One region of the Fundicoccus sp. Sow4_D5 genome, then DNA from elsewhere that is predicted to be linked to it. Evidence: riboswitches for the same ligand, from Rfam matches in the RefSeq annotation. Region 1 holds a riboswitch; the other holds the start of a gene.
The links. A riboswitch is a leader RNA that binds a small molecule or an ion and turns the genes downstream of it on or off. The one in region 1 is predicted to bind thiamine pyrophosphate.

Region 1 (4,880 bases):
GGATATTCCAAGTTTTTAATTGCGCTACTGTAATGCCGTATTGATTTACAATTTTCCAGAGATAATCTCCCGGACGTACCGTGTAATAGGAATTGGTTGTTGTCTCCGTGTTCTCGTTTTCTGTTGGTTGACTTGTATTTGGGTCACTAGGTTTTGTAGCCACTGGACCGGCTGATACTTTTAGTTGGTCGCCTGAATAAATATAGTTGGAAGTTAAATTGTTCCATTGCTTGAGTTAAGCAACCGTAATCCCGTATCGCCCAGCAATCAGGTATAGATATTCTCCTGATTTAACGGTGTGCGTCTTGGCAGCAGCTTCAGCTGTGGTAGTCATTGTACGCACTTTTAATGGAGCTACTTCTTGTGTTACCGATTCTGATTTTGCTTCTAATTGAGAATCCGCTTCTGAAGTTGCTTTCTTGCTTGGGATCTCTTGTGCTACTTCCGTTTCTACATTATCTGTGCCTTCTATTAGTGTGTCGTCAACCGTCTCATCAAAAGCTTGAATTGGCTTGCTTAAGTTATCTGATAGAGTGTCTGATAATAAGTTGGTTGGTGAGGCCTCGCTTGATGTATCGGTCATTGCTTCTGTGAAGGATTCTTCACTCAAAGTCTCTGTTGCTTTCTCTAATTCTTCAGCAATATTCGTTTCTGGCTTCACTGTTGCTTCAATTGTTGCATTATTCCCTGCCGAGTTTACTATTTCTTCAGCATTTGCTGTTGGGACGCTTAAAGCTATCATGGCCGCTCCAAGGCTAACGATTATCCAGCTTACTTTTGATTTACGCATGATTTACTTCATTTTTAGACTCCTTTACTCCAATTGATGTATTCGCTTACATATATATTTAGATTATAACGTTTTTATAGTGTGATGTGTTGAGTTTCTAGGTCTGTTTGCTTTATTTTAAACGAAGTAATGACGACATTAAGATAAAAGCATTTGTTCATTTTCTTGAATAACACCAAAAGCCACCAGCTCTCATTAAAATGCTAATGAGTACTGGTGACTTTTTTAGTGTTTTTTAATCTTAATTAGACCTTTATTCAATCACATGGATTCTTCACAGAATTTCCTTCCACAAAAAGCAATTAGCTTCTTACCTCGACATAACTCCAAAAATTTCAGCCGAAGCTTGACTAAATTGATACGCTCCGACGCTGTTAAACAGCCTAAGCTAAATGTGATTGAAATATCGGATGTGGACAAATTCGAAGAGTAAAGTTATTTATTTGAGTTGTTCCATCAATAAATGCCCACCCACTTCCAACTCAGTCAATGAACAACTTTTCAATTGAGCCACATAGGCTTGAATTCGTAAGATTTCATCAGGCCAAGAAGGCGTACCATTGACCCACTCTAGGGCAGTAGGGCCATCGGTTTCAAATAATAACTGCTGTGTTGGAATAAGATTAATCAGCTGATCGGTCAAGGTTGAATGCCCTGCATCGACAGAAATCGTAAAGAAACAGCCTAGCTCCAAATAATCAGTCACCAAGTCCAAAGGCCCACTATACCAGTGGATAATTTGACCATGTAATTGGTGCTTTTGTAGCAAGGCAAGTACTTCTTTTTCAGCTCCTTTTGTGTGGATATTGCAAATTTTTTGGTGCTTTTTTGCCTCCGCTAGAAAATATTCAAAAACTTCCAATTGACGCGGGTAAGCCGTTGTATCTTCTGCCCAGTGGAAGTCTAAACCAATTTCACCGATGAAATCACAATCCTGAATATAAGGTTCAATATTGTCTAAAGATGTAGTTGGCGTCACCTTCCAAGGATGAATTCCGAATCCCTTTAAGATGAGTGGATGGTCTGGAATGGATTGATAGTCAGACACAGACTCACTAACCGCTAAAGTTGTCATGTTTAAGACTTCAAAGTCCGCCAATGCCTTCTCCAGCGATGGATAATGACTGAGGTGATCATGGGCATTTATTATCATGCCAATTCACCGACAAATAAATGCCGAGCTTGCCGGTACAGAAGCAATAAAACTAGACCAGCAATTACTGTTGTGATAATGACAGATCCTCCATTAAATACAAAGGAATAAAAGCCAACAGACCAACCTTCTGGAGCAAACCGGCCCCAATAATAAACCCCAGTAATAAAGTGCCAGAAGTAACGAGCTAGAGTCCCGATAAAAGTACTCAAAAAGATATAATAAGTTGCTTTCTTCTGATTTCCCGAAGCGGTTGCCTGTTGAAGTGCCGGAGCCACAATTCCTGCTAGCCCATTAAAAGCAAAAGCTACTGGATAATCTAGCACCACTTGTATAGGGTGGATAATTGAAGCTCCGCCTAGAATAATCGTCAGTAGGCCCCATAAAAGCCCAGTAAATATCCCTGCTTTCCACCCTCGACGTAAACAAAACAATGTAATGGGAATCGAGCCCAAAGCGATATCGAAGCCTGTTCCTTCGATAGGAAACAGTGAGATAATAAAGGCCAAAGTCGCAATCACCCCAGCCTCTATATAAACAGTTAACGAATTTTTTTGCATAAAAATACCCCCTTTGATACACAAAGGAGGCTTAAGTCTTCTTAAGTCTGCAATCCCTCCGCACGTACTAACGTGATCAGGTAATAAGAGTCCCGGCATACATCCAGTCTCAATCACTCTAGTGATTCCCCTTTGCTTAGATGATATCATAGCTCATAAAAAAAACGTTGTCAATCTCGATGTTTTATAGCCCTTCCTTCAGATGATACATCTAAAGATTGTGGCGTTTTCTATGGATAAATTAGTAAGATCCTTTTCTTTTATGATGAGATATTTAATTTGATGGATGATATGAATTTAAATGATGCCTACTTCTGGACAATTAATGAATCAATGGGGTTTACTGATATTGAACACTATTTGCTAAATAAGGGTGGGTACACAAGCTGATTGCATTCAAACCAGAGTCAACACTAAATACAGAAACAATAAGAATGTACGAAGCAAATCGAATGGAAGTCATCAGACAGTTTTCTTATGAAAGTGACCGAAACTATACTTTGGACATGGTGTTGTCAATCAATGGCATTCCCATGGTTGCTTTGGAACTAAAAAACCAACTGACAGGACAAACTATTGATGATGCAAAAAATCAGTACATCAAAAATAGAAATCCAAGAGAGAAGTGTTTTCAATCCAACAAACGCGTTCTGGATTTTGACTTTTTAGACTATCCTGTAACAGAAATGACCGATGAACAAATTAAAGCGACAATCAAAGCCTTTGGTGAAGCCACTCGACGAGCGTACGAGGCAGGATTTGATGGAGTCGAAATTCACGGCGCCAATCATTACCTCATTCAACAATTTTTTTCTAACTACTCAAATCATCGCACCGATAATTGGGGTGGTAGCTTTGACAAACGCATGAATTTTCCATTGGCGGTTGTGGAAGAAGTTAAACAAGTAGTCCAACATTTCGAAAATAACTTTATTGTGGGCTATAGAATCTCACCAGAAGAAATTCATGGGATAACTATTGGCTATGACTACAAGGAATCAGCAGAATTAGTGAAGAAATTAGAGCGATATGGACTGGATTATATTCATATTTCGAACTTTGATAAATTTGATATGGGTCCAGAAGGCCTTGACGGGTCTTATGTCGAGCTTTATAAAAAAGCTATCGGTAACGAAACCCCGCTGATTACAGTAAGTAACGTCTTTACACAAGCAGATGTCGAAAACGCATTGGCGCTCGCAGATATCGTGGCAATTGGCCGAGCAGCCCTGTTGGATCCTGAATTCACACACAAACTCACGCATCAACGAAAGGACGAAATCGTTAGCGAGATGTCCGAGGATGTGATGGCATATGTCAAATGGCCTCAAGGCTTGTATGACTGGTACCGCGACGGTGCAGCTCTACCACAAGTTCCCAATCTGGAGAGTCTTTTATAAAAGACAAAACCCACTATCATAATAGGCCCAAAGGCCGGTCGGCCTTTATTTATGCCATCGATAACCAGTAGGCCTCACACCCAGCGTTCCGCGCTTGCAACATAGCCGGCAACCAACAAGTAAGCAGTGAATATATGATACAATAGAAGCAAGCGAAGATAATGAGGGGTGCAAGATGGATCAAGCAATGGAACTGGCATTTGAACAATCAAAAACGGGGGATAAGGACGAACGGTATCAATCTTATCAGACGATTATCGCAGCAACGGATCAAGAAGTATCTTGGGCGTATGAAGTGTGGGACCAGCTAATAGAAGACTTGAGTCACAAGGATAATCATCAAAGATCGCGTGCTAGTCAATATTTGGCTGGGCTGGCTAAAAGCGACCCAGACAAGCGAATGCTGGCGGATTTTCCGAAAATATGGCAGGTGACTTATGATGAAAAGTTTGTGACCGCTAGACATACACTGCAAGCTTTATGGAAAATTGGGATAGCTGGGAGCGAACAAAAAGATATGTTGCTGACGTATTTAAGCGACCGTTTTAAAGTCTGCGAGAACGAAAAAAACTATACGTTGATACGCAACGATATCATTCAAAACATGAGAAATCTATATGACTATTTTGCTAGTGAGGGGATTAAAGATCTTGCTTTGGAGCTGATTGAAACGGTGGACGACGTTAAATATCAGAAAAAATATCTAAAAATCTGGAAGTAAGCAAAAAAGGTAGGCAAGTTGAGCGAACTCAACCGGCCTACCTTTTAGTTTGAATTATTTAGCGCGCTTGACTTCGATACGGTAGCCATCTGGGTCCGTCACGAAGAAATAAGACGGTGTCCCACCTGAAAGGCCTCTTAATTCGCCTGTTTCATAAGCGGAATCCTTACAGATGCCATGCATTTTCTCCAAATCGCTGACTGTCACACCCAGGTGACTAAAGCCGTCGCCGATGGTGTAAGGCTCGGCGTCATAA
Region 2 (4,880 bases), on a different contig from region 1:
TTCGACATGGCTGAAGTGGAGATACAAAAGAATGAGCCAACCGTTTAGAAGTTGACAATTAAGCATAAAAACCGAACGGTAGATGTTTGTTTTATATGATAGTTTCGTTAGAAGCACTTAGAGCTGTTTTTTTCTTCTCTTTAGTCTGATAAACTGAGTTTATTAAGTATTGTGACGCAGGAGGATAAAAATGATTGTAAGTGAAAAGATTCAATCAATGTTAGAAAGTGTGCCTTATTTAAAAGAAGTGGCTGACACAAAGCGGGTATTTTTAAGTAATACATCTAAACCTAATTTTAAGGAAGCGGATCAAAGAACAAAGTTTACTAAGCAAGATATAAGAGATGCTGAGGATCGTTTAGCTCGTTTTGCACCCTATATTATGGAAGCATTTCCTGAAACGGTAGAGGCTAAGGGTTTGATTGAATCTAAATTAAGCTCGATTGATGAAATAAAAGATGAATTAGAATCTTATTATCAAACCAAAATTGATGGACATTTATGGCTAAAACGTGATGATTTACTTCCTATTGCGGGTACAATCAAGGCGCGAGGAGCCATTTATGAAGTTCTGAAGCATGCAGAAGCCCTTGCCTTAGAGCAGGGAATGTTAAGTTCAGAGACAGATGATTATACTAAATTTGCTAGTCAAGCTTTTAAAGATTTCTTCTCTAACTACCGTATTGTTGTAGGAACGACCGGTAATCTAGGAATTAGTGTAGGGGTCATGGGTGCTAAACTTGGCTTTGAAGTAACGGTTCATATGTCAGTTGAAGCAAAAGAATGGAAGAAAAACTTATTACGTTCACGTGGCGTTAAAGTCGTGGAGCATGAAACAAACTTTACACAAGCCGTTCAGATGGGGCGTAGCCAATCGCTACAAGACGAGACGTCCTATTTTGTAGATGATGAATTCTCAGAGGAACTTTTCCTAGGGTATACGGTCGCGGGTAATCGTCTGCAAGAACAATTAAGTCAAATGGATATCCAAGTCGATGAGGACCACCCACTATTCGTCTACCTACCTTGCGGTATTGGAGGGAGTCCAGGAGGAATCACTTTCGGTTTGAAGCAAGTGTACGGTGACAATGTTCATTGCTTTTTCGCAGAACCTACTCAAATGCCGTCGATGTTAATTGGCTTAATGACCAAAGAGTATGATCAAGTGTCGATTGAGGATTTTAATATTGATGGCAGCTTAACAAATATGGATGGTTTAGCCGTTCCAAGAACATCGGGCTTTGTGGCAAAATTAATGCATGACTTTTTTGATGGCGGGTATACCGTTTCTGAAAAAGACAATTTTACATTCTTAAGAAAATTAGTTGATATAAAAGAGATTGCGTTAGAGCCGGCAGCTGTCGTCGGAGTGACCGGCCCCGCCCGTTTGTTTAGTAGTGTTCAGGGGCAAGCTTATATTAAAGAAAAAGGCTTGGAAAACAAAATGAAAGAGGCAAATCACATATCGTGGGCAACCGGAGGAAGTATGGTGCCAGAAGCTGATCGCCGAGCGTTTTATAATGCAGTCGAGCAATATTTATAACCAATACTGAAGAAGTTTTTGTGATGAGAAGGATAATGAGATAAATAGATAATCTATTAACGGAAAATTTGTCGCCAGTTCCGGTAAAGACGCCTTATTAAGACAGTATTTATTAGAAGCTTCCAAAGCAATGGAAGCTGTGGATAACTGTTACTGTTATTTCGTTGGTGTGAATGAAGAAGAACCTGACGCTGATTATATGCATGAATTGTGGGAGAATCAAGCGGCTCACCGTGCTTCATTAGAACTCGATGTGTTTAAAAATTTAATCGAAAAAGCAAAACCATTGATTGTTACAATGAGTAATGATCCGGTCTTAATAATAATCGAAGGGAAGGCTTCATTCTAGTAAACTATAACACCTTGGCGCATTCATTTTTAGAATGTCCAAGGTGTTATAGTTTCATTATGCAGGTTTGACCTTGACGAATTATGAGTAACTTGTCAGTAAATCTTTAGAAAATTGACGATCAATTAGCAACATAACTGCTAAAGAAAGATCATAACAATGATAAAAAGCGGTTTGATTGAATTTGCTTTTTTCTGCAACAATATAGGTTTTTCCTGTGTTTTCTAATATAAAACGCTCGATAATTCCTTCATCAGTATTCGCATTGTAAAGATTATTCTGATGAATGGCGTAAACCCTAATAAAGGACTTATCAACATGAATGTCTCGTAATATCGTGCGAGTAATACTGCCAAAAAAGCTCCTGTAAAAGGGTGGTAATTACCCCCTATTAATATGAGCTCAAAACGAGAGTCGAATTGAAATTTATTAAACACTAAGATGGAGGAATCTATGCTGAATTGTTCCAACACACTCTAGAGTGTGCTAATGAAGCAGATATCGCGTTAATGACGTATTATGGGCTCGAGCAATTTGGAAGCTTTCAGTCGATGGATTTATATCGGGTGGTCAATAAGCGCTGTCAAATGATTGCAAATTAAAGGTCGCGAAAGCATTCAAAATTTAAATGAAGTCATTCAAAGAACTACGACCTCATGGACAAGCCAGATTGAATATTAAGATGAAATATAGGAGTTTGAAAGTATATGTGATTTAACTACAGATGAATTAGTCTCATTAGACGCTGAAATTATAACGCGTGAAATTAAACAGCAATCAGAATGATGGCAAGAAGCGGTAACTCACCTGAAAGTGAAGCCGCTGTAGATGACGATAAAAACCTTATGATTTTACAGCCGTCTACATCAAACGATTAAGGTTTCGCTACGACAGGGAGTTTTATACGCATACCTTTGACAGCTCTTTTAACGTTTGACATGACAAATAATACTGACGAAGAAGATTATGTAAAATCAGTAATAAAGATGGCAAGTACAGCCTTTTCTAGAGAGGTTTAAGTAATCGTGAAAACTGACGTTGACCGCGTGATAGATTGGGGTTCTGGAAGTTTTTAGGGCTTGCTCGAGAAGCTCAACTTAAAATTTTAGAATTGACCGCTGGTAAAGTAACGACTGTTTTCGACTCTTCAATGCTTTCGTCATGGTCCAACATCTTTTATCAGTGAAAAGTCACTTATTTTCGTTTTTGTCTCAAATGATGAGTATACGAGACAATATGATTTAGATATTATATCTGAAGTAACAGGTGATCAACTAGCCGCTTTAGTTTTACCTGTTCAAGTTGAACAAATAGATCAGATGGCCATGAACGGTTTTAACATCACGCAAGGACAAAAACATGTGCCAGATGCTTACCTTGTTCTGCCATATATTATCTTATGACAAACGGTGGCTTTATTGTCTGCGATTAAAGTGAGGAATATACCAGAAAATCCTTCTCCCACAGGAACGGTGACCCGTGGGGTAAAAGGTGTAACCATTCATGAGCAAAATAATGGTTGTAAGACTAATGGACCCGTTGGGATTGATTTTTCATAATCAGTCCTAACGGATTTGTTTGCTTAACTTGTACTTGAAATTATCTTATGCTATGATGGCTTCAACACACAAGGGGTGCAATATGCTGAGATGGGACTTGCCCGAACTCTAATAACCTGATTAAGTTAACACTTACGTAGGGATGTGGTTTATTTCATATATATATTATGGTGGATAAACTTGTCTATTTCTATGTTTGCGCATTTGTGTGAAAAGAATAGGGAGGTTTTTTTTGTATGTCAAATTGTAGTTTAGCTATTCAAATTTTACCACAGCAAACGGATCAAGCAACAGTTCTTAATACGGTCGATAAGGTAATCGACTATTTGAGAGTGAATGCTAAAAGTATTGAGTTAAGTGCTTTTGAAACCACTATTGAGGGTGAATTTGATGAATTGATGGCTATATTAAAAGGTGCGATTGAAGTAGCCGGTTCACACCATCACAAAATTTTTACAAACGTTAAAATTAGCTATGACGCAGAGGGGCAAGTGTTGGGTATCGATGAAAAAGTATCAAAACATCGCCAATAAATATGCAGGATTAATTTTTGGACTGACGCTAATTTTACTTTGGGAGTTTAGCGGATACATGGGGTGGCTACCACGATTCATCATTCCCACTCCAAGTCAGATAATTACAGCATTAGTTAATGATCGTGCCAATCTTTGGGACAACAGCCGAGTGACGTTATTACAAGCCTTTATTGGTTTAGGAATCGGAATTGTTTTGGCTTTTATATTAGCAATTGTAATGGATTTAATCGAATGGTTAAATCGAGCACTTTATCCAATGTTAATTGTGACTCAAACGATACCGACGGTTGCTATCGCACCCATATTAGTATTGTTACTAGGTTATGATATGACACCTAAAATTGTTTTGGTTGTTTTAACCACACTGTTTCCAATTATTATTAGTATTTTAAATGGATTTGCTAATAGTGATCAAGACGCTGTTCGCTTGTTGCAATTAATGGGAGCAAATTTATGGCAAGTTCTTTTACATGTCAAATTACCCAATAGTTTGTCATATTTTTTTAGTGGGTTACGTGTCAGTGTTTCCTATGCTTTTGTCAGTTCAGTCGTAGCTGAATGGCTGGGGGGCTTTGAAGGCTTAGGAGTTTACATGATTCAAACTAAAAAAGCATTTGCTTATGACAAAATGTTCGCAGTTATTGTTCTAATTTCGTTAATTAGTCTGTTTTTTATGTGGGTTGTTTCGCTTTTAGAAAGAGTGTTTATCCCATGGATGTATAGAGAACGTAAGATAAGATTTTAAGGGAGCTATCATAAATGAAAAAAATGTTTAATCTACTTGTACAATCAGTTATTACATTAAGTTTATTATTCTCAATTAGCCAGGTAACACTTGTATCTGCTGTCGCTGAAAATGACTCTGTCGATTTCATTTTAGACTGGGTACCCAA

Region 2: linked by a shared signal. The riboswitch ahead of ACTQ45_RS09410 (thiamine-binding protein) and the one ahead of thiT (energy-coupled thiamine transporter ThiT) in region 1 are both predicted to bind thiamine pyrophosphate.

Annotation. Positions count from the first base shown of each region.
Region 1 covers NZ_JBQKLF010000010.1:86,471-91,350, reverse strand. Annotated here, with positions in the region: gene ACTQ45_RS11155 (LysM peptidoglycan-binding domain-containing protein) at 1-163, opposite strand, end outside; gene ACTQ45_RS11150 (LysM peptidoglycan-binding domain-containing protein) at 236-790, opposite strand; gene ACTQ45_RS11145 (TatD family hydrolase) at 1,230-1,943, opposite strand; gene thiT (energy-coupled thiamine transporter ThiT) at 1,940-2,503, opposite strand; TPP riboswitch at 2,540-2,645, opposite strand; gene ACTQ45_RS11135 (oxidoreductase) at 2,938-3,903, shown strand; gene ACTQ45_RS11130 (hypothetical protein) at 4,079-4,624, shown strand; gene gloA (lactoylglutathione lyase) at 4,679-4,880, opposite strand, start outside.
Region 2 covers NZ_JBQKLF010000007.1:137,294-142,173, reverse strand. Annotated here, with positions in the region: gene ACTQ45_RS09440 (NAD-dependent epimerase/dehydratase family protein) at 1-48, shown strand, start outside; gene ACTQ45_RS09435 (D-serine ammonia-lyase) at 191-1,543, shown strand; gene ACTQ45_RS09430 (putative quinol monooxygenase) at 1,599-1,892, shown strand; partial or broken gene ACTQ45_RS09425 (DeoR/GlpR family DNA-binding transcription regulator) at 1,974-2,246, opposite strand; partial or broken gene agaS (SIS domain-containing protein) at 2,927-3,173, shown strand; gene ACTQ45_RS09415 (hypothetical protein) at 3,326-3,451, shown strand; TPP riboswitch at 3,513-3,611, shown strand; gene ACTQ45_RS09410 (thiamine-binding protein) at 3,688-3,984, shown strand; gene ACTQ45_RS09405 (ABC transporter permease) at 3,956-4,732, shown strand; gene ACTQ45_RS09400 (ABC transporter substrate-binding protein) at 4,747-4,880, shown strand, end outside.